2 linked regions of the Cupriavidus metallidurans CH34 genome follow. The protein of the gene in region 2 interacts with the protein of the main gene of each other region in a pairwise test. Links are inferred from orthologs where the notes say so. Each region holds a gene or a part of one and is shown on either strand. Other genes may lie near its edges. The genes, in order: secD and pheT.

Region 1 (11,256 bases), 1.9 Mb from region 2 along the record:
TGGCGGCCATCGGCACGTTGGCGGCGGGCCTGCTGCACGAGGTGAACAATCCGGTCAACTTCTGCCTGATGGCGATCGAAGTGGCCATGGAGGAACCGGCCGCGAAGTCCGAACCGGGCATCCAGGAGTGTCTGGTCGATGCCAAACAGGGTATGCAGCGCATCCAGCATATCGTCTCCGACCTCAAGACATTCGCCTACCGCAAGCCGGGCGCCGAGGTGGAAGGCACCCCGTTCCTGTTCGAGAAGGCACTTGATTCGTCGCAACGGCTGACTGCGCACGAACTGCGTGGGGTCAAGATGACGCGCGAGATGCCAGACGACACCCTCGTCCTTGGCGACGAGGCCGCGATCATCGGCGTGCTGATCAACCTGTTCTCGAACGCCGCGCTGGCGATGCGCAAGGCGGGTACGCAGAATCCGGCGATCCATACGACGGTGCGGTGGGAGGACAAACGCCTGCGCGTGACCGTGCGCGACAACGGTCCTGGCATCGCGCAGGAGCATCTCGCCCGCGTGTTCGAGCCGTTCTTCACCACGCGGGAAGTGGGCCAGGGCCTGGGTCTTGGCCTGTCGATCAGCTACGCCGTGATCGAACGTCATGGCGGCGTGCTGTATGCCGAGAGCGAAGTGGGCCAGTGGGCCGCCTTCAGCTTCGACCTGCCGCGTGCGGAGTAAGCCGTGACGACCGATACGAGCCAGCCGCGCGCGACCATTCTCTACGTCGATGACGAGGAGATGGCGTGCAAGTATTTCGCGCGCGCGGCCGGCAGCGAACACGAAGTACTTTCCGCCACCGGCGCGGATGAGGCGATAGCCATCCTGCAGGAGCATCAAGCGAAGATCTCGGTGCTGGTCACCGACTATCGGATGCCGGGCCGCGATGGTGGCGACCTGCTGCGACAGGTGGCGCTGGAGTATCCGCAGATCGTGCGGATACTGGTCACGGCCTATGCCGACAAGGACATGCTGCTCGAGACCGTCAATAGCGGCGAAGTCTTCAAGATTCTCGAGAAGCCGATCACCGTGACCGATGTGCGCGAGGTGCTGCGCCTGGCCGGAGAGCGTTATCGCGAACGCGCGGTGCGTCAGCAAAGGCTGATGGCGATCGACGAGACGCTGGCCTTTCTGGCCCATGAACTGAATACGCCGCTGGCGGCGATTGCCAACTTCGCACGCGGGATCGAGGCGCGCGTGGCTGGCGAGTACAACCAGCAGCGTAATGCCGAGATCGGCCGCGCGGCCGGTGCCATGCATGACAACGCCCAGTACTGCCTTGCAGTGCTGTCGTCGTTCCTGCAGTCCGTGCGCAGCAGCGCGGGCGGTGCCAAGCCGAAGCCGGGTCCGGGCAATGACGTCAGTGCGGGGGCATTGGTGGCATCCCTGCTGGATAGCTATCCGTTTGCCGATAACCAACGTAACTGGGTGCAAGTCGAGTTGCACGACGATTTTCCCGTGCCGACGCTGCCGAACTGCGTGGCGCTGGTGCTGTCGTCGGTGATGAGCAATGCGCTGCGCGCGCTGGCCGATGTGGACAACCCGTCGCTGCGCTTTGTCGTGGTGGCTGGAGATCGGCCGGAAATCCGCATCGCGGACAACGGGCCCGGCATTCCGCCGGAGGTGATGGATCGTCTGCTCGTCGACCCCGTCACCACGCACGCCTCGGCGGGCGGCAGCGGGATGGGCATGATCTTCTGTAACCGCGTCATGCAATCTTTTGGTGGCGGCATCCGGATCGCTTCGGCTTCGGGCGCAGGCACCACCGTAACCCTCGATTTCCCCAATATGAAGAATCGTATGAACAGGAGTGATCGATGAGCGAACCGAATACCACGCAGGCACCCCCGGCAATTCTGTTCGTCGATGACGAGGCCACGGCCGTCAAGTATTTCCAGCGCGCCATTGGCCAGCTTGCCCCGGTGGTGACCGGGGGATCCGTTGAAGAAGGCAAGGCGCTGCTCGACGCCCATGGCGACAGCCTGGCCGTGCTGGTGTCCGACCAACGCATGCCGGGCGAATATGGCAACGAGTTGCTGCGTTACGCGCGCGAGCGCTATCCGCATATCGTACGGATTCTGACCACGGCGTACTCGGAACTCGACCAGACCGTCGAGGCCGTGAACCAGGGCCAGATCCATCGCTACATCAAGAAGCCGTGGGACATTACCGCGCTGCGCATGGAGATGAAGCAGGCGCTGGAGTTGTCTGGTCTGCGCAGGGAGCGTGATCAACTGGTGCGTGAAAAGCTCATGGTGCTGCAGAAGCAGACCGTGGCCACGCGCGTTGGCATGGTCCACGCGATCTGCGCCAGCCTGATCGGCCCGGGGCGATTCCAGCCGGTGGAGACCTATCTGGCTGGCACGTCGCTGGCGGGTGCGCGCAATGCCGAGCCCGACTGGCAGCGTCTGGACTATGCGGATCTGGTCGGCGCGGAAAGCCAGCGCTGCGGCGTGTACGGCCATGCGGTTGGCACGAAGCTGGCAGAGTTCCGCGCGCGACTGGCTGGTCGTGGCGCTGGTGACGCGACGGCGGTGCTGGCGGAAGTGCTGGGTGCAGCGGTACGCCGCGACGGCGATGTCGTCACGTGGGCCGCGCCGGACGCGCTCGGTGAGTTCGTGGCAAGACCCGTGGCCGATGCTGTATCCGACGAGCACGCGGCATGGCTGGCGGCGCTGCTGTGGCTGGAAGAGGCTGGTGGGGCGCTGCAACTGCAGCGCGAAGGCGACGCGATCACGGCACGCGCGACAACGCGGACTGAGTCGTTCGCCAAGGACCGGCTGGCCGTGTGGATCGAGCAGTTGACGGAAGCCTAAGCGTACGTGAGCGTAGTGGCTCCCTCTCCGCAAACGCGGGGGGAGGGGGCCTGAATCGATGCCGCGCGAGCCGGCGCGGTCATCGAATGTCTTTCTCCAACACGCTGTTTCGCGATGACGCGAAGCAGCTCTGGCAAGGCCCCGCAACGACGCCACAATCGTCTTGAAACGGCTTCCAATGCCTGTCCCCTTCGCCGGGCGGTCCTGCGCGGACCATGCCGGCGGGCGGAGAAGACTCAGGAGTTGGCAGGTGCCTCGGGCAGTGTGAGAACGCCGAGCGCCTGCAGTTCTTGCAGTTGCGCGTCACTCATATCCAGAAGACTCTGCAATACCGCGCGCGTGCCCTCGCCAAGCGTCGGCGGTGCATTGCGAATCGGCGGGCGCTTTCCGTCCAGACGGTACGGCGGCGCAAATACATGCGTCGTGCCTGCCACCGGATGCGGCATCTCACGCATCAGCCCACCCCTGCGAGTCCGTTCGCTGGTCAGTGCCTCGTGCAGCCCGGCCACCCTGCCGCACGGGATACCGCAAGCGGTCATGCGTTCCAGCAGAAGGTCGCGGGGAAACGCATGGATCAGACCCGTGATCAGCGGTGTCAGGGTGACGCGGTTCTTCGCGCGCTCGACGTTCGTGGCGTAGCGTGGATCCTCGACGATATCGGGGCGCTCGATGACCTGGCGGCAGAACTTGTCGAACTGGTTGTTGTTTCCCACCGCGATGATCAGTGGACCATCGGCAGCCTCGAACATGCCGTAGGGCACGATGGACGGATGGGCGTTCCCGTAGCGTGCCGGGTCGCGCCCCAGCAGCATGGCATCCAGGCCGTAGTAGCCCGTCACCATCACGCCGCAGTCGTACAGCGCCATCTCGATCAGTTGGCCCAGGCCCTTTCGCTCGCGGCGGAAGAGGGCGGCCAGTACGGCTTGTGCCGCATACATGCCGGTCATGAGGTCGACGACCGCAACGCCGAATTTCAACGGCGGCTGATCGGCCTCGCCATTGAGCGCCATGAGGCCGGCCTCGCCCTGGATGACGAGGTCGTAGCCGGGGCGTTTCGCTTCCGGGCCGCTGGTGTCGTATCCAGAAATGGCGCAGTAGATGAGGTCAGGCTTGATGGCCTTGAGCTGCTCGTAGCCCAGGCCCAGCTTCTCGGCGCCGCCCGTCTTGAAGTTGTGGATGACGACGTCGAACTTCGGCAGCAGTTCGTAGACGATCTGCACGCCTTCCTTGCTCTGCAGATCCAGCGTGATGGACCGCTTGTTGCGGTTCATGCTGTTGTAGTAAGTCGTCTCCGTCTTGCCAATGCGCATCCCCCAATCACGGGTGTCATCGCCACGGCCGGGATGTTCCACCTTGACCACCTCGGCACCGAAGTCGGCCAGGACTTGCCCGCACAGCGGGCCAGCGAAGACGCGGGACAGGTCAAGCACGCGCACGCCGTCGAGAGGCAGTTCGGTGTCCTTGGATGGTTCAATGGTCTGCTGCATGGCTTGTCTCCTGCCTCCGCCATTCACGTATGCCGTGACGTGGCGATCATCTGCTTGTGGTTAATCGGACATTCTTGCCCGCATAAATAATTAGAACAATCACAATGGTGATTGACGCAATGTCCAATTTGGCTTGACGGTCATTCAGCCAAGGGTGGGTTTGCGGGCGAGTTCGTTCCCTCGCACAGCGCTTTTTGCCACGGGTGCTGACGGGTATGGCAGTCCCGGACTCCTCGCCAAACGAAAAAGGCACCCGAAGGTGCCTTTTTCGTTCAACCCGAGCGCCGCGTCAAGCTTGCGCGCCGAAGTTCGGGTCGTTGCGGTCGGTTACGTCGCCGCCTTTCTTGTCGCCCTTGACGAGGTCTTCGCGCTTCACGCCGAGCCACATCGCCAGCGCCGCGGCCACGAACACCGACGAGTAGATACCGAACAGAATACCCACAGTCAGGGCCAGGGCGAAGTAGTGCAGCGTCGGGCCGCCGAAGAAGAACATCGACAGCACCATCATTTCGGTCGAGCCGTGGGTGATGATGGTCCGCGACATCGTGCTGGTGATCGCGTGGTCGATGACTTCATGCGTAGTCATCTTGCGGTACTTGCGGAAGGCTTCGCGGATCCGGTCGAAAATCACCACCGACTCGTTCACGGAGTAGCCGAGCACCGCCAGGATCGCCGCCAGCACCGAGAGCGAGAACTCCCACTGGAAGAAGGCGAAGAAGCCCAGGATGATCACCACATCGTGCAGGTTGGCGATGATACCGGCGACCGCGAACTTCCATTCGAAGCGGAACGACAGGTAGATCACGATACCGGCCACCACGCACAGCAGGGCCAGCAGGCCGTCCGTGGCCAGTTCCTTGCCCACCTGCGGGCCGACGAACTCCACGCGTTGCAGCTTGACGTCAGGCGAGGCCGCCGTCAGCGCGCCCATGACCTGCTCGCTCTGCTGCGCGGAGGTCACCTGCTTGCCGTCCGGGCCCTTCTGCAGCGGCAGGCGGATCATCACGTCGCGCGAGGTGCCGAAATTCTGCACCTGCACATCGGAGTAGCCGAGCTTGCTGACCTGGCCACGGACCTTCTCGAGATCGACGGCCTGCTGGTAGTTGACCTCCATCACCGTGCCGCCGGTGAATTCGATCGACAGGTGCAGGCCCTTGTGCCAGAGGAAGAAAACAGCGGCGGCAAACGTCAGGAAGGACACCACGTTGAAGATCAACGCGTGCTTCATGAACGGAATGTCGCGCTTGATGCGGAAAAATTCCATGATGGGTTCCTGATGTGTCCTGGCTTACTTGGCGACCGGGGTGTCGGTGGTGTCCGGCTTCCAGATCTGACCGATGGCCAAGCCCTGGAGCTTCTTCTTGCGGCCGTACCAAAGGTTGACCAGGCCGCGGTTGAAGAACACCGCCGAGAACATCGAGGTCAGAATGCCCAGGCAGTGCACCACGGCAAAGCCGCGCACCGGGCCCGAGCCAAAGGCCAGCAGCGCCAGGCCAGCGATCAGCGTGGTCACGTTCGAGTCGAGAATCGTGGCCCAGGCACGCTCGAAGCCGATGGCGATCGACATCTGCGGCGATGCGCCCGCGCGCAGTTCCTCGCGGATCCGCTCGTTGATCAGCACGTTCGCGTCGATGGCCATGCCGAGCACCAGCGCGATAGCGGCGATGCCAGGCAGCGTCAGCGTGGCCTGCAGCATCGACAGCACCGCCACCAGCAGCAGCAGGTTCACGCCCAGCGCGATCACGGAGAACACGCCGAACAGCATGTAGTACAGCACCATGAAGACGGCGATCGCGGCGAAGCCGTAGGCCACCGAGTCAAAGCCCTTCTGGATGTTGTCCGCGCCCAGCGACGGGCCGATTGTGCGTTCCTCGATGATTTCCATCGGGGCGGCCAGCGAGCCGGCGCGCAGCAGCAGGGCCAGGTCGTTGGCGGCTTCGGTCGAGTAAGAACCGGTGATCTGGAAGCTCGAGCCAAGCTCGGACTGGATCGTCGCCACAGTCAGCACTTCGCCCTTGCCCTTCTCGAACAGGACGATGCCCATCGGCTTGCCAATGTTCTCCCGCGACACGTCACGCAGCATGCGGCCGCCTTGGGCGTCGAGCTTGATGTTGACGGACGGGCGCTGGTTCTGGTCGAAACCGGCCGAGGCGCTTTCGATACGGTCGCCGGTGAAGATCACCTGCTTGCGCAGCAGCACCGGGGCGCTGTTGCCTTGCGTGAACAGCTCGTCGCCGAACGGCACGGGGTCACCCGGGCGCGGGTTGCGCACATCCGGATCGGCCAGGCGCGCCTCGAGCGTGGCGGTACGGCCGATGATGTCCTTGGCCTTGGCGGTGTCCTGCACGCCCGGCAGCTGCACCACAATGCGGTCGGAGCCTTGCTGCTGGATCACCGGCTCTGCCACGCCAAGTTCGTTCACACGATTGTGCAGGGTGGTGATGTTCTGCTTGACGGCGCCGTCCTGCACGGTCTTGCGGGCGGCTTCCGTGAACGTGCCGACGATGTTCGTGCCGTCCATCGTGAAGGCCAGCTCGCGCAGGTTGTCGGCCAGGATGCCGCGCGCGCGTTCCGCGTCGTCGCCATTGCTGAAGCGCACGGTCAGACGCTCGCCGTCACGGTCAATGCCGCCGTGGCGGATGTTCTTGTCGCGCAGCAGCGTGCGCGCATCGCCGGCCAGGCTGTCGAGCTTCTTGTCGACGGCGCCCTTCATGTCCACCTGTAGCAGGAAGTGCACGCCACCGCGCAGATCCAGACCCAGGTACATGGGCAGCGCGTGCAGCGCGGTCAGCCAGCGCGGCGAACCGGACAGCAGGTTCAGCGCCACGACATAGGTCGCATCGTTCGCGTCGGGGTTCAGCGAGCGCGACAGCACGTCCTTGGCCTTGAGCTGCTCGTCAGTGGTGCGGAAGCGCGCCTTGACCGAGCCGGACTGGCCGGACACGTCGAAGAACACCCCGTCAGGCTGCAGCTGGTTCTGCGCCAGGATCTCCTCGACATGCTTCTGCATGGACAGGTCGACCTTGACCGTGGCCTTGGCCGACGATACCTGGACGGCGGGCGCCTCGCCGAAGAAGTTCGGCATGGTGTAGGTGATGCCGATGGCCAGAGCCACCAGAATCACGATGTATTTCCAAATCGGATAACGATTCATCGTTGGCCAGTCATTGCGGTTGGCGTGGTCGATAATCGCGCGCATCGCGCGCCGGATCGGCCGGACCGGTTGGCAAACAGCCGCCTGGCAACCCGTAGGAGGGTCCGGACGGGACCCCTGTGCGGATTCAGGCGGCTGCGCAGGGCATGGTCGGAGGCGTCGTGCGCCACGTCCATGCCTGATTCAGGCGGAAAACGTGCCGGATCAGAGCGACTTCAGCGAGCCCTTCGGCAGCACAGTGGTCACCGCATTCTTCTGCACGGTGATTTCCGTACCTTCGGCCACTTCCAGGGTCACGTAGTTCTCGTTGACCTTGGTGACGCGGCCCAGGATGCCGCCCGCCGTCACGACTTCGTCGTTCTTGGCCAGCGCTTCCATCATTGCCTTGGTTTCCTTCTGGCGCTTCATCTGCGGGCGGATCATGATGAACCACAGCACCGCGAACATCAGGATGATCGGCAGAAAGCTCATCAGGCCACCGGCGCCGCCGCCGATACCAGCAGTCTGGGCAAAAGCGTTAGAGATAAACACGTTACTTCTCCGTCACAAAGTTCAATCAGGGAATCGGGCATTCTATCACCCGGTCATTGTCCCGCCTTGGCATTCTAGGGCGAATTGCGGGTTTGTTCGGGGTGCGTTCCGCGTACTTTGCGGAGGATGCGGAAAGCCACCCCGAAGCGGCCGATTTCAGGCCAGCTATTCGACCTTGGCCGCGCCGAAAGTTCTCAGCCGGCCCGGTCCGAGAGACACTCAGCGTGTGCCGCGCGCGCGATTTTCGGCGAACTGGCGGCGGAATGCCTCGAAGCGGTGCTCTTCGATGGCCGTGCGCATCTCGCGCATCAGTTCCAGGTAGTAATAGAGGTTGTGGATCGTGTTCAGGCGCGCGCCAAGGATTTCGCCCACGCGGTGCAGGTGGTGCAGGTAGGCCCGGGAGAAGTTACGGCAGGTGTAGCAGCCGCACTGTTCGTCCAGCGGGCGCGGGTCGTTGCGGTGCGCCGCGTTGCGGATCTTCACGTCACCAAAGCGCGTGAACAGCCAGCCGTTGCGGGCGTTGCGGGTCGGCATCACGCAGTCGAACATGTCGACGCCGTGCGCCACGCCGGCCACCAGGTCCTCGGGCGTGCCAACGCCCATCAGATAGTGCGGCTTGTGCGCCGGCAAGCGGGGACCAACGTGCTCCAGCACCCGCATCATGTCTTCCTTCGGCTCACCAACCGACAGGCCGCCGATCGCGTAACCATGGAAGTCCAGTTCCGACAGGCCCGCCAGTGATTCGTCGCGCAGGTCCTCGAACATGCCGCCCTGCACGATGCCGAACAGCGCGTTGGGATTGGCCAGATGGTCGAACTCGTCGCGCGAACGCTTGGCCCAGCGCAGGCTCATCCGCATGGAGCGGGCGGCCTCGTCGTGCGTGGCGGGACGGCCGTCGATCTCGTACGGCGTGCACTCGTCGAATTGCATCACGATGTCTGAGTTCAGCGTGCGCTGGATCTGCATCGAGATCTCGGGCGACAGGAACAGCTTGTCGCCATTGACCGGCGATGCGAACGTGACACCTTCCTCGGTGATCTTGCGCAGTTCTCCCAGCGAAAACACCTGAAAACCGCCCGAATCGGTCAGGATCGGCTTGTCCCAGCCGATGAACTTGTGCAGGCCGGCGTGGGTGTCAACGACGTCGAGCCCCGGGCGCAGCCACAGGTGGAACGTATTGCCGAGGATGATTTGCGCGCCGATCTCGTTGAGTTCGAGCGGCGACATTGCCTTGACCGACCCGTAGGTGCCTACGGGCATGAAGATCGGCGTTTCCACAACGCCGTGGTTCAGCGTGACGCGGCCACGGCGGGCGTTGCCATCAGTGGTCAGCAGTTCGAAATTGAGCATGGTGTGTTCTCGGGGGCGGTCAGGCGCGGCGGTCGCGGCGGGTGAGCAGCATGGCGTCGCCGTAGCTGAAGAAGCGGTAGCGCGCGTCCACGGCATGACGGTAGGCGTCGCGAATCGCCTCCACGCCGGCCAGCGCGGAGACCAGCATCAGCAGCGTGGACTTGGGCAGATGGAAGTTGGTGATCAGCGCGTCGACGATGCGGAAGGCGTAGCCGGGCGTGATGAAGATGTCAGTATCGCCGCTGCCCGCCTCCAGCGTGCCATCTTCGGCGGCGGCCGATTCCAGCGCGCGCAGCGACGTGGTGCCGACGGCGATCACGCGTCCGCCACGCGCGCGGGTCTCGCGCACGGCATCCGCCAGTTCGGGCGAGATGGCATACCACTCCGAATGCATCTTGTGCTCGGACAGGTTTTCGGTACGCACGGGCTGGAACGTGCCCGCGCCAACGTGCAGCGTCAGGAAGGCGCGGCGGATGCCGGCGGCGTCCAGCCGGGCGAACAGGGCGTCGTCGAAGTGCAATCCGGCCGTGGGCGCGGCCACCGCGCCGGGGTTGCGCGCGTAGACGGTCTGGTAGCGCGTTTCGTCGTAGGCGTCGGGGTCGTGGGTGATGTACGGCGGCAGCGGCAGGCGGCCGTAACGTTCGATCAGGTCGAGCGCGGGCTCGGGAAAGCGCAGTGTGAAGAACTGGTCGACGCGGGGGCCCACGGTCACTGCGAAGGCGTCATCCGCCAGGTGCAGCAGGCTGCCCTCGACAGGCGTCTTCGACGCGCGCACCTGGGCCAGCACCGTGTGGGTATCGACCACCCGTTCCACCAGCACTTCGATCCGGCCGCCGCTCGGCTTGTGGCCGAAAAAACGGGCCTTGATCACGCGCGTGTCGTTGAACACGAGCAGGTCGTCCGGATTCAGATATTCAAGGATGTCGCTGAAGGCGCGGTCGACCAGCCGCACCGCCTCGGACGTGTCCTCGGGGGCGGTCCGCTCCACCACCAGCAGACGGCTGGCGCTGCGGTCAGGCAGGGCGGACTGCGCGATCAGTTCGGGCGGCAGCGGAAAATCGAAATCGGACAGGGTCAACATGGCTGGATACAACGGCCAAAACCGTGCACGGCGGCAAGCTTTGTGGGCGTGCTACCGCGGTGATCGGTACGGCATGGGTAAAATCGGCGAATCCGACATTGTAAGGCTTGGGCGCCAGGCTTCGCCTGCTTGCCCATGTTGCCGCCCATATTCCCGCGCTGATGCCAGGCTCCGCCACCGAACCGATCGACGAACCCGCCTCCGCCGCCAGGAAATCCGCCAAGGCTGCCGATGCCAAGCCGTCCACGGCCGCAGCGCGGCTGGCCAAGCTCGGCCTGCGACGCAGTGTCGACCTCGTGCTGCACCTGCCGCTCCGCTACGAGGACGAAACCACGCTCGAGCCGATCCGCGACGCGATCCACCGTGCGGGTATTGGCCTGCCGGCGCAGATCGAAGGCGAAGTGATCTCGAACGAGGTGACGTTCCGCCCGCGCCGCCAGCTTGTGGTCAAGGTGGCCGATGAAACCGGCGAACTGACGCTGCGTTTCCTCAATTTCTACGGCGGCCAGACCAAGCAGATGGCCGAAGGCACGCGTCTGCGCGTGCGCGGCGAGATTCGCGGCGGCTTCTTTGGCGCCGAGATGGTCCATCCAACCGTGCGGGCGGTGACGCCGGGCGAGCCGTTGCCGGACCGCCTGACGCCGGTCTATCCGGCCACCGCCGGGATTTCTCAGGCTTACCTGCGCAAGGCCATCGGCGGGGCGATGCAGCGCACGCCGATGCCGGAAACCCTGCCCCAGGCGGTGCTGCGCGGGCCGCTGGCGCAGTTGAAGCTGCCGCCGCTGATCGATTGCCTGCGCCTGCTGCACAACCCGCCACAGCAGGAAAGCGAGGCCGCGCT
Region 2 (11,438 bases):
GCTCCTGATCCTGCTGCTTGAGCGCGCGCCATTGTGTCTCGATCCGGTCGGCCATCTGACGGAACGCCGTGCGTAGCGCGGCGATCTCGTCGCGCTGCATCGGCTCTTGTATCCGGTCGGCAGCTCCGGCACCCGGGATGCCGGATCTCCGCAAATCGCCGGCATCACCCGAATCAAATTGCCGGATCTCTAGCGTCAGGCGTCGCAGCGGGCGCGTGATCAGGCCGAAAGCCACCAGACCCGCCACCAGCCCGAGCGCGGCCACCAACGCCATCGACCAGAGCGTGGTCCGCATGACCGCGTCGCGCGATGCCAGCGCGGCCAGCTTGTCATGCGCCTCGCCCTGCAGCACCACGTAGATATAGCCGCCCTGCCGCAACGGCGCCGCGCTGAACACCTTCCGCCCGCTGTCGCTGCGCGGGTCGTCGCCAAAGATCGGCAGCGCCCCACCGTCGATCAGCTTCTTCACCGGCGCCAGGTTCACGTGATCGCGCACCAGGTGGCCGGCCGGCGCATCGTGCCCGCGAATGCGCCCCTGATCGTCGAGCAGATAGACCTCAACACTAGGATTCACGACCATCAACTGCCCGAAGAGCTGGCGCAATGCCTGCGGCGCGATGGCGCTCTGATCCTCCAGCAGCGCATTGCGCGCGATGTATGCGGCGAGCCCGCGCGATATGTCCTGGACCACCTCTTTCTCATGCATCGCGTTGGCCCGCACCTGCAGCCAGGCGGAGGCCCCGCAGCAGGCCAGCAACAACGCGGCGAAAACGGCGGACAGCCGTTGTGTCAGGGACAGGTTCACGATGCTTCCCCTTCGTCCTGCGCGGCGTCGGCTTGCGGATCGGCCACGAACCGATAGCCGCGCCGCCACACAGTCAGGATGCGCTTCGGCTGCGCCGGATCGACCTCGATCTTGGTGCGCAGCCGGTTGATATGCGTGTTCACCGTGTGCTCGTAACCCTCGTGCTGGTAGCCCCACACCGCGTTGAGCAAGTCCATGCGGGAGAACACCTTGTCCGGATGGCGCGCGAAGTAGTACAGCAGGTCGAACTCGCGCGGGGTCAGGTCGAGGCGCTTGCCGTCGACAGCGGCCTCTCGCGCGAGAGGATCAATGGCCAGTCCGGCCAGCTCCAGACTGCCGGCATCGGCCCGCACATCGCGCGCCATTGCCTCCACTCGACGCAGCAGCGCCTTGACGCGCGCCACCAGCTCCAGCACCGAGAACGGCTTGGCCAGATAGTCGTCGGCACCGAGTTCGAGCCCCAGGATGCGATGCACCTCGCTGGAACGCGCGCTGGTGATGATGATCGGCGTGTAGCGCGTCATCGCCCGGGCCCGGCGGCAGATCTCGAGACCATCCACGCCGGGCAGCATCAGGTCCAGCACCAGCGCATCCCAACCGCCCTGCTCCAGCAGGCGCAGCCCCTCGGCGCCATCGGCGCTATGCACGACTTCGTAGCGCTCGTCGCGCAGGTGCATGGCCAGCACGTTGGCGATACCGACATCGTCTTCGACCAGCAGGATGCGTTTGGCGTGTTCCATGGTGCGGCGGCTTGGCCCTCGGTTCTGAACTGGCTCTATTGTGCAGAAATCCGCCATTCCAGTTATCACGAATTGTTTAAGGTTTGGCGAGGACTCCGCCATGGATGGTTGCCTACCATGCGTTCAACCCATCCCGAGCACGGAGACCACCATGCGCATCACCAGACGCTTTCTGCTTTCGGGCGGCTCGCTGACCGCTACGCTTGCCGCCGTCGGCGGCTGGCGGCTGCTGGCCGCCGGCAATGCCAACGCCGCCGGAAGCGGCGCCCAATCCTTCGAAGTCACATTGAGCGATGAGGCGTGGCGCCAGAAGCTGACGCCGGCCCAGTACACGGTACTGCGCCACGAAGGCACCGAGCGCCCCTTCAGCAGCCCACTCAATGATGAGCATCGCAAGGGCGTTTTCTCGTGCGCGGGCTGCCAGCTCGACCTGTTCTCGTCGTCAACCAAGTTCGACAGCGGCACTGGTTGGCCGAGCTTCTGGGCGCCGCTGGCCAACGCAGTGGGCACCACCGAGGACCGCACGTTCGGCATGGTGCGCACGGCAGTGCATTGCCGCCGATGCGGTGGCCACCTTGGCCACGTGTTCGACGACGGCCCTAACAGGCTGCTGAAGTACTAGCCGCATAAAAGCGAAGCTTCCCTCTGCAAGGCTGATGGGCTCGCTATTTTTCACAATCCGGAAGCTGATCGTCACTTCACCGACTTTTTCGTTGATTTGGCGACCGTTTCCGGCCTCATTGCCGCGATTACTGCAACTGCGGACGGATTTGTCCCAGCGAACGCATGCGCACGAGGTTGTAGGCGGCCATGCTCAGCACAAACATTTGATCGACCTTCTTTAGTCCGCGCACCATCACCTGGCGCATGCGCCCAACGGTCTTGGCCCATCCAAAGCCTTGTTCAATCAGCTTGCGCTTCTGCTGTGAGATGGCATAACCCTTGGTGCCTGCAATGGCGTCGGGAACGGCCGAGCGGCGGCCAGAGGTGTTTTGTGCGACGTGCGGCGTCACCTTCAACTCCAGGCAGGCTTGAATGAACTCGTGCGCGTCGTAGCCCTTGTCCGCACCCACGGTGACTTCCACATTCAGGTCCTCAATCACCTGCCTGGCATCGTTGAGCATGACCTTCGCGGCCTCGCGCTCGGCGTGTCCGTCCGCATTGGTCACCATGGCGCTCACCACCAGGCCGTGGCGGTTGTCGCTCAGGGTATGACCCATGTAACGCAGTTCACTGGCGGTTTTGCCCTTGCGGTACAGCTTGGCATCGGGATCGGTTTTGGACTCGTGCGTCTCGTTGCTGCGCTTTTCACCCTTGAAGTCAGCACCGTCGTTATCGTCTTGGTCGTCGCCATCCTTGCGTACAAAGCTCTTGTGGCCAGCCCACGCCTTAATCAACGTGCCGTCGACGCTGAAGTGCTCGCCCGACAGCCAGTCCTTCTTCTGCGCGATGGCCAGCACTTCGTTGAAGAAGTCGATCACAGCATCGTGCTTGATCAGCCGTTCCCGGTTCTTGCTGAAGACGCTGGGCACCCAGACCACATCATCCATCGCCAGGCCAATGAACCAGCGAAACAGCAAGTTGTAGTGCGTCTGTTCCATGAGCTGGCGCTCCGACCGGACGCTGTAGAGCACCTGCAGCAGCATGGCCCGCAGCAACTTCTCCGGCGCGATGCTGGGCCGGCCACCCTTGATATCGGCCTCGTACATTTGCGCGAACAGCCGATCCATCTTCGCCAGCGCCTGGTTCGCCATGGTGCGGATCGCGCGCAGGGGGTGGGACTTCGGCACGAAATCTTCCAGCCGCCGCATGGTGAACAAACTTTCGGTGAAGGTGTCAGCGCCGCGCATGAACGTGGGATTGTATGGAGTCCTCAGATTAACGATTCAGCAAGTCGTCGCGCTGACGTTCGCTGCCGGTATTTCAGCAGCCTGCTAAGCCTACGGGACTGCGCTACTGCATGAACGGCGTAGCCATGACGTTCCGCCCCGTATCCGCCTGACCAGGCCCATCGCAGACCCTTCGCAGACCTATCGCGGACCCATTGCCATGCTCCTACTGATCCTCTCCTACCTGGGTGGCGCGCTCACGATCCTGAGCCCCTGCATCCTGCCCGTACTGCCGTTCGTGTTCGCGCGCGCCGATCAACCATTCGCGCGCAGCGGCCTGCCTCTGCTGGCCGGCATGGGCCTCACCTTCGCCGGCGTGGCCACGCTCGCCGCGGTCGGTGGCGGCTGGGTCGCTCAAGCCAACCAGTATGGCCGCTGGCTCGCCATCGCCCTACTGGCCGTGTTCGGACTGACGCTGCTGCTGCCCCGGCTTGCCGAACGCCTGATGCGGCCGCTGGTGAATGCCGGTAGCCGGCTGTCAAACTTCGCGCAGGCCGACGGCAAGCCTGCCAGCCCTGCATCGTCGTTCCTGCTCGGCATTGCCACCGGCCTGCTGTGGGCGCCATGCGCGGGCCCGATCCTCGGCCTCGTGCTGACCGGCGCCGCCCTTCAGGGTGCAAGCCTGGGCACGACGCTGCTGCTGTTGGCCTACGCCGCAGGCGCGGCCACATCGTTGGCGGTGGCTCTGTTGATCGGCGGACGCGTATTCACCGCGATGAAGCGTTCGCTCGACGCTGGCGAATGGGTTCGCCGGGGGATCGGCGTGGCGATGCTGGCCGGCGTGGCGGCAATCGCGCTCGGACTCGACACGGGCATCCTGACACGCGTCTCGACCGTGGCCACCGGCGGCCTGGAGCAGCGCCTGGTCGACGCACTGGGACACAAGGACCGTAGCGGCGGCGCGATGATGGCCGCCACCAGCCTTCCAGCAGAAGGCGGAGCCATGATGATGCGAGCCGTCGACCGCCCCGCCACGCTGCCAGTGGAAGGCCAGTTCCCGGGCCTCAATGGCGCGGTGGAATGGCTCAACTCGCCGCCGCTGACTGCGGAAGCTTTGCGCGGCAGGGTCGTGCTGGTCGATTTCTGGACGTACTCGTGCATCAACTGCCTGCGCACGTTGCCCTACGTAAAGGCCTGGGCGGAGAAATACCGGGATCAAGGCCTGGTCGTCATCGGCGTCCATGCCCCCGAGTTTGCGTTCGAACGCAATATCGACAACGTCCGCAAGGCCACGAAAGATCTCGGCGTGACCTACCCGGTGGCCATCGACAATAACTACGCGATCTGGCGCGCGTTCAACAACAACTACTGGCCGGCGCATTACTTCATCGACGCCCAGGGACGCGTGCGCTTCCATCATTTCGGCGAAGGCGAATACGAGAAATCGGAAGCCGTGATCCGGCAACTGCTGGCCGAAGCGGGGCACGCGGACGTGACGAAGGTGGCAATGACCGCGGACAACGCCATGCACGGCGTGGAGATGCCCGCCGATGCCAGCACGCTACGTTCGCAGGAAACCTATGTGGGCTACGCCCGTGCCGAGAACTTCGCGTCTCCGGGTGGCGCCAGGCCGGATCAATCGAAGGATTACGCTGCGCCGGCCCACCCCACGCTCAATGAGTGGGGCCTGGCGGGCAACTGGAAGGTTGGCGAGGAACAGGCAACGCTGGAACAGGCCAGCGGGAAGATCGTCTATCGCTTCCACGCCCGCGACCTGCACCTGGTGCTCGGCCCGGCTGCGGACGGCAAGCCAGTGCGCTTCCGCGTGACGATCGACGGCAAGGTCCCGGGCGCATCGCACGGCACCGATGTCGCCGCGGATGGCAGCGGGACCGTCACCGGACAGCGCCTGTATCAACTCGTACGCCAGCAAGGCGACGTCGCCGATCGCACGTTCGCCATCGAATTCCTCGACCCCGGCGTGCAGGCCTATGCGTTCACGTTCGGCTGATCTACGCTTCCTTCAAGGAGTCTGACCATGGATGCCATGACAACACTGCAACGCTGGACCCGCCCCACCGCGCTGAAGCTCGCAAGCTTGGCCGTGCTGATGGTGGCGGCCGCAATGTGGGAGCTACCCGCGATCTCGGCCGAGGCCGCCGTGAAGATCCCCGCGCCGGCCGTCGACGAAAAAGCCGGCACGAGCCATACCGAGACCGCGGTATTCGCCGGTGGATGCTTCTGGGGCGTGCAAGGCGTGTTCCAACATGTCCGCGGCGTTACACGGGTAACGTCCGGTTACTCTGGCGGCTCGGCCAGCAACGCCCAATACGAGATGGTGGGCACCGGCATGACCGGACACGCGGAGTCGGTCGAAATCCGCTACGACCCCACCCAGATCAGCTACGGCAAGCTGCTGCAGATCTTCTTCTCGGTCGCGCACAATCCTACGCAACTGAACTATCAGGGGCCCGATCACGGTACGCAGTACCGCTCGGCGATCTTCCCGCGCTCGCCGGTGCAACGCTCGATTGCCGAGGCGTATATCACCCAGCTCGACACGTCGAAAGCGTACCGCGCGCCGATCGTCACGCGCGTCGAGGATTACAAGGGGTTCTTTCCGGCCGAGAACTATCACCAGGATTTTCTCGTCAAGAATCCGAGCTATCCGTACATCGTCATCAATGACCTGCCGAAGATCGGCAATCTGAAAACGATGTTCCCGGACGTGTATCGGAATGATGCGGTGCTGGTATCGAAGGGAGGTTGAAGCGATCGGTGAGAGATGGCGCCAGGGTCAACCCAGCACCTTGACCGCTATCGTCAGGAACCAGCCGGCAGCCAGGCAAGCCCCCACCCATCCAAAACCAATCAGAAATATGTCTCGCCAGTTCATCCGTTCCTACTCCGACAGCGCAAGCTGCCGTGTCGATGCAATGGGGAAAGGCTAGTCGATGACAGGGTGAGAACCTATGTCCGAAATGTAAGGAAGGATTGCAGCGTGCTGCGCTTATTTCGGACAGCGTTACAAGATGAAAGAAAGCGAAAGGCCTGACAGGTTTCCCGTCAGGCCTTTCGCTTTCCATCTGGGGTAAGAGGTGTTCCTACCCCGCATTCTTGCCGCTCGCATTTACAACGCGAGTGCCGGCATCGTGTTTCCTTCGGAAACAGGGGCCAACATCAGTTGGCAGCCCTTGCCGCAAATCGCCGAACGGAAGTCACTCCTTGACGCGTGCAGGATTGCCAACGACCACCGCGCCAGGCGGAACGTCTTTGGTAACCACGGCGCCCATGCCGACGATTGCACCTTTACCAATGCGCAGCGGCTTTTCAGGCGTCCCCTGCTTGATCACCGCGCCTGTACCGACATACACGTCATCCTCAAGGATCACATTACCGTTCACGCAGGCCTTGGGTGCCAGCGTCACGAAGTCACCGACCACACAATCATGCGCCACGTAGGAATAGATGTTTGCGTGGAAGTGACGTCCAATCCTGACGTTGGACGTCACCATGGAGAAATCGCAGAAAATGGCGCCATCGCCAAGACTGACCTCATCGAGGAATCTGGCCGACGGTGCGCTGACGCTCGCGAACTTCAGGCCCGCCGCCTCGCACTTGGCAACAATCGCCCGGCGCACGGTGCTGGAGCCAACCGCAACAACTACCAAGCGATCGGATTGCTTCGACTGAAGCTCGTCAAAGGAAATAACGTGAATCCCGTTCTTGATGGTCCCGATGTTGGAGACATCATCGTCTACAAAAACAACGGCCTCATTCAAAGTGCCAGAACCAATGCGACGTGCTGTATCTCTGGCAATAGGAGCGACTTCTCGACCGAATCCGCTGCAGCCGTAAATGGCGATACGCATAGGTACTCTCCTCTGTTTTTCTGGACGTGCGTTTTTAGCATACTGAAGCCAGCCTGTCGACGGCGCTATTGACTCTCAGATTCCAAACCTTCCATTTGCGGGACCGACAGCAACAAATGACAAAAAGGCCTGACAGGAAACCTGTCAGGCCTTTCATTTTCTGGTCGGGGCGAGAGGATTTGAACCTCCGACCACCTGCACCCCATGCAGGTACGCTACCAGGCTGCGCTACGCCCCGAAGAAGGGAGAGTATATCACCGTCAATTCGACGATGGCTAGTAGTTCCAAGCCAATTTATTGGTGCCGTGCGATCTCTTTCAATTGCGCCAGCAGGTGCTGCACTTCGACCAGGTCGTTGCGCAGCGCATTCAGGTCAACAGAAAGCACAGGTGTTTCCTCCACGGCAACCTGAACCTCACTGGGCTCGGCACCCCCAGCGACGCCAGCGCCGTGATGGCGCCCTTCGTCGAGGCGGTTGCGCGCGCCGTTGATCGTGAAGCCTTGCTCGTACAGCAGATCGCGAATCCGGCGAATCAGCAGGACTTCGTGATGCTGGTAGTAACGGCGATTGCCGCGTCGCTTCACGGGCTTGAGCTGGGTGAATTCCTGTTCCCAGTAGCGCAGCACATGCGGCTTGACGGCGCAGAGCTCGCTGACCTCACCGATTGTGAAGTAGCGTTTTGCGGGAATCGGCGGCAGCGCGACGCGCTCGCTGGATTTTTCCGTCATGCGTTGGGTAGTCTGATGTCAGGCCGTGGACCAGAGCCGGTTGGCTCGGTTGGACGCGAACTGCGCGCGGCATTGCAGCATACAGACTGCAATCGCCGCGGGCAATCACCCGGTTGCGCGTCGTTACAGATGTGTGGCTGCCGCGACGATACTGCCCGTGCGGCACATGCCCTCGCGCGTCAGGCTTCCAGGCCCGCGCGCTCCTCCACCTGTGCCTTGAGCTTTTGGCTGGCGTGGAACGTCACCACACGGCGCGCCGTGATCGGGATGATCTCTCCCGTCTTGGGGTTGCGGCCGGGACGTTGCGCCTTGTCGCGCAACTGGAAGTTGCCGAAGCCTGACAGCTTGACGCTGTCGCCGCGCTCCAACGCTTCTCGAATCACGTCGAAGAACGCTTCGACCATGTCTTTCGATTCGCGCTTGTTCAGGCCAACCTGATCGAACAGCATCTCTGCAAGTTCGGCTTTAGTCAGGGTAGGCACCTCGGCGGCACGGGCTTCCGGCGATGCGTCGTCGAGGGAGGCAGCGTGCCGGTCGCTTGCATCGCCCAGGTCTGCAGCATTCATGGAAATCGTGTCTCGATCGTTCATCCTAGATCGCTCTGTAAAATCTGCCGCGATCCGCCCGGGGGCTGTGCCCGGGCGCTCCAATTGAAGGTGGACTGCCTGATTCGCTTAAGCGCGCAGGCGGGCGTCGAAGCCTGCCGTCAGCGCGTCGATCATGCAGCGCACCGCACTGTCGACTGTCTCGTCCTGGAGGGTCGACCCAGTATCTTGCAACGTTACGCGGAACGCAAGGCTTTTCTCGTCAGCGCCAATGGCCGCCGACGCGGCCTTCGGCCGGAACTCGTCGAACAGCACGAGGCTCTGGACGAAATGGCCGAAGCCGCCCTTGTCCAGCGCCGCGCGCATGGCGTCCAGCATGTCTTGCGCACGCAGCGACTGCTTCACGACCACAGCCAGATCGCGAACCGCGGCCGGGAACTTCGAAATCTCCGTGTACACCGGCAGACCTACACCGCGCAGCGCGTCAAGTTCGAGTTCGAACAGCACCGGCGCCTGCGTCAGCTCGTACTTCTGCAGCCAGCGAGGATGGAGTTCACCTACCACGCCGACAGCCTTGCCATCGACGATCACACGCGCGGCGCGACCCGGGTGCAGCGCGGGATGCGCCACTGGTTCGAAGCGCGGCACGCGCGGGTGGAACAGCGCTTCCACATCGCCCTTGATGTCGAAGAAATCGACCGGACGCGTGGCCACGCCCCACTGCTCATCGAACGCCGGGCCGTAGGCGATACCAGCAGCCATCATCGGCTGGTGGTAGCCGGCAACAGTCAGGCCGCCGTCGACCACCTTCGGATCGCGGTGGAACACGCGGCCCACCTCGAACAGGCGCACGCGCGAAGCCTTGCGGTTAAGGTTGTAGCGAACCTTGTCGAGCAGACCACCGATCATCGTGGAACGCATCACGGCCAGTTGGCTCGCAATCGGATTCAGCAGCCGGATCGGGTTGTTGTTGTCCGCGAAGTCCTGCTCCCACTGCTCTTCCACGAAGGCGAAGTTGATCACCTCGTTGAAGTCGCGCGCGGCCAGCGCGTGGCGCACCACGTGTTGCGAGCGGCGGCCTTCGTTGGTCGGACGCATTTCGCTTTCGGCCACAGGCGGGCGGGCCGGAATACGCTCGAAGCCATAGATACGCGCGACTTCCTCGATCAGGTCTTCCTCGATCTCGATGTCGAAGCGATAGCTCGGCGGCGTGACTTCGAACACCTCGCCTTCGTCGCCTTGCGAGCGCGTGAACGACAGGTTCAGGCGCTGGAAGACGTCAGCGATCTCCGCCGACGACAGTTCGATACCCAGCACGCGCTCGGCACGCGCCACGCGCAGCTTCACGGGCTGGCGCTGCGGCACATTGACGGTCTGGTCGTCCACCGGGCCGGCCTGACCACCGCAGATGTCGAGAATCAGCGCGGTGATGCGTTCGATATGCTCGACGGTGGTGGCGTAGTCCACGCCACGCTCGAAACGATGCGCGGCATCGGTCGAGAAGTTGTAGCGGCGCGCGCGGCCCTGGATGGCGTTGGGCCACCAGAATGCGGCTTCCAGGTAGATATTGGTCGTGTCGAGCGAAACGGCAGTGCTGTCGCCGCCCATGATGCCGGCCAGGCTCTCGATCTCCTTGTCGTCGGAAATCACGCCCACCTGCTCGTCCACCTCGACGGTATTGCCGTTGAGCAGCTTGAGCTGTTCGCCCTTGCGGCCCCAGCGCACATCCAGGCCGCCGTGGATCTTGTCCAGATCGAACACATGCGACGGACGGCCTAACTCGAGCATCACGTAGTTCGAGATGTCGACCAACGCCGAGATACTGCGCTGCCCCGAGCGCTCCAGACGCTGCACCATCCATGCAGGCGTGGCCGCGCGTGCGTTCACGCCGCGGATGATCCGGCCCGAGAAGCGGCCGCACAGGTCCGGCGAGGAGATCTTGACGGGCAGCTTGTCCTGGATCGTCACGGCTACTGGCGACATGTCCGGCAGCGTCAGCGCGGCGCCGGTCAGCGCCGACACTTCGCGCGCAACACCATGGATCGACAGGCAGTCGGCCTTGTTCGGCGTCAGCTTGATCGTGAAGACCTGATCATCGAGATCAAGGTACTGGCGAATGTCCTGACCCACCGGCGCGTCGTCCGGCAGGACCAGCAGGCCACCGTGATCTTCGGACAGCTTCAGTTCGCGTGCCGAGCACAACATGCCAAAGCTATCCACGCCGCGCAGCTTGCCGACCTTGATCTCGAACGGCTTGCCGCCCTCTTCGCCCGGCGGCAGCACTGCGCCGACCAGCGCGCACGGCACAACGATGCCGGGCGTGACGTTGGGTGCGCCGCAAACGATCTGCAGCGTTTCGCCGGTGCCGGCATCCACCTGGCACACGTTCAGGCGGTCGGCGTTGGGATGGCGTTCGGTGGCCAGCACGCGGGCCACCACGATCTTCGTGAACGGCGGCGCAACGGGGCCCACTTCTTCCACTTCGAGCCCGGCCATGGTCAGGCTGTGCGACAGCGCGTCGGTGGAGATCTTTTCAGGGTTGGCGAACGTGCGAAGCCAGGATTCCGAGAATTGCATGGCGCTTCTGATCCGGTAGGTATTCTGAGTTGTCTGGGACGTTGGAGCTGCGTTATTGCTTCGGGCGGTACGCCATATCAGGCGAACTGGCGCAGGAAGCGCACATCGCCTTCGAAGAACAGTCGCAGGTCATTGATGCCATAGCGCAGCATCGTCAGGCGCTCGAGGCCGGAGCCGAACGCAAAGCCGATGTAGCGCTCGGGATCGAGGCCCATATTGCGCAGCACGTTGGGGTGCACCTGGCCCGAGCCGGAGATTTCCAGCCACTTGCCGTTGCCGAACGCCATGTCGATTTCAGCCGACGGCTCGGTGAACGGGAAGTACGACGGACGGAAGCGCAC

What was found.
Region 1: the proteins of pheT (region 2) and secD interact in binary tests that used the Escherichia coli proteins (3 or more experiments, as listed by UniProt). The link is inferred for Cupriavidus metallidurans CH34 from one-to-one orthologs.

The regions. Positions count from the first base shown.
Region 1 is NC_007973.1:3,198,248-3,209,503, reverse strand. The notes cover bases 5,021-7,903. They hold secD (protein translocase subunit SecD), read right to left. Parts: upstream 7,454-7,903; coding sequence 5,588-7,453; downstream 5,021-5,587. Other genes in these bases: yajC (preprotein translocase subunit YajC), read right to left, coding at 7,658-7,903; secF (protein translocase subunit SecF), read right to left, coding at 5,021-5,563. Outside these bases: RMET_RS14795 (sensor histidine kinase), read left to right, coding at 1-677; RMET_RS14790 (hybrid sensor histidine kinase/response regulator), read left to right, coding at 681-1,817; RMET_RS14785 (response regulator), read left to right, coding at 1,814-2,812; RMET_RS14780 (CaiB/BaiF CoA transferase family protein), read right to left, coding at 3,049-4,299; more of secF, read right to left, coding at 4,589-5,020; more of yajC, read right to left, coding at 7,904-7,984; tRNA guanosine(34) transglycosylase Tgt, read right to left, coding at 8,204-9,334; tRNA preQ1(34) S-adenosylmethionine ribosyltransferase-isomerase QueA, read right to left, coding at 9,354-10,415; ATP-dependent DNA helicase RecG, read left to right, coding at 10,577-11,256. UniProt on the Escherichia coli protein: Part of the Sec protein translocase complex. Interacts with the SecYEG preprotein conducting channel. SecDF uses the proton motive force (PMF) to complete protein translocation after the ATP-dependent function of SecA.
Region 2 is NC_007973.1:1,274,281-1,285,718, reverse strand. What follows is about bases 8,374-11,438. They hold pheT (phenylalanine--tRNA ligase subunit beta), read right to left. Parts: upstream 11,098-11,438; coding sequence 8,650-11,097; downstream 8,374-8,649. Other genes in these bases: pheS (phenylalanine--tRNA ligase subunit alpha), read right to left, coding at 11,175-11,438; RMET_RS05870 (integration host factor subunit alpha), read right to left, coding at 8,374-8,565. In the rest of the region: RMET_RS05915 (sensor histidine kinase), read right to left, coding at 1-805; RMET_RS05910 (response regulator transcription factor), read right to left, coding at 802-1,545; peptide-methionine (R)-S-oxide reductase MsrB, read left to right, coding at 1,697-2,167; RMET_RS05900 (IS5-like element ISRme1 family transposase), read right to left, coding at 2,295-3,395; RMET_RS05895 (cytochrome c biogenesis protein DipZ), read left to right, coding at 3,595-5,385; peptide-methionine (S)-S-oxide reductase MsrA, read left to right, coding at 5,413-6,144; RMET_RS05885 (acetyltransferase), read right to left, coding at 6,593-7,246; RMET_RS05875 (MerR family transcriptional regulator), read right to left, coding at 7,541-7,975; more of RMET_RS05870, read right to left, coding at 8,155-8,373.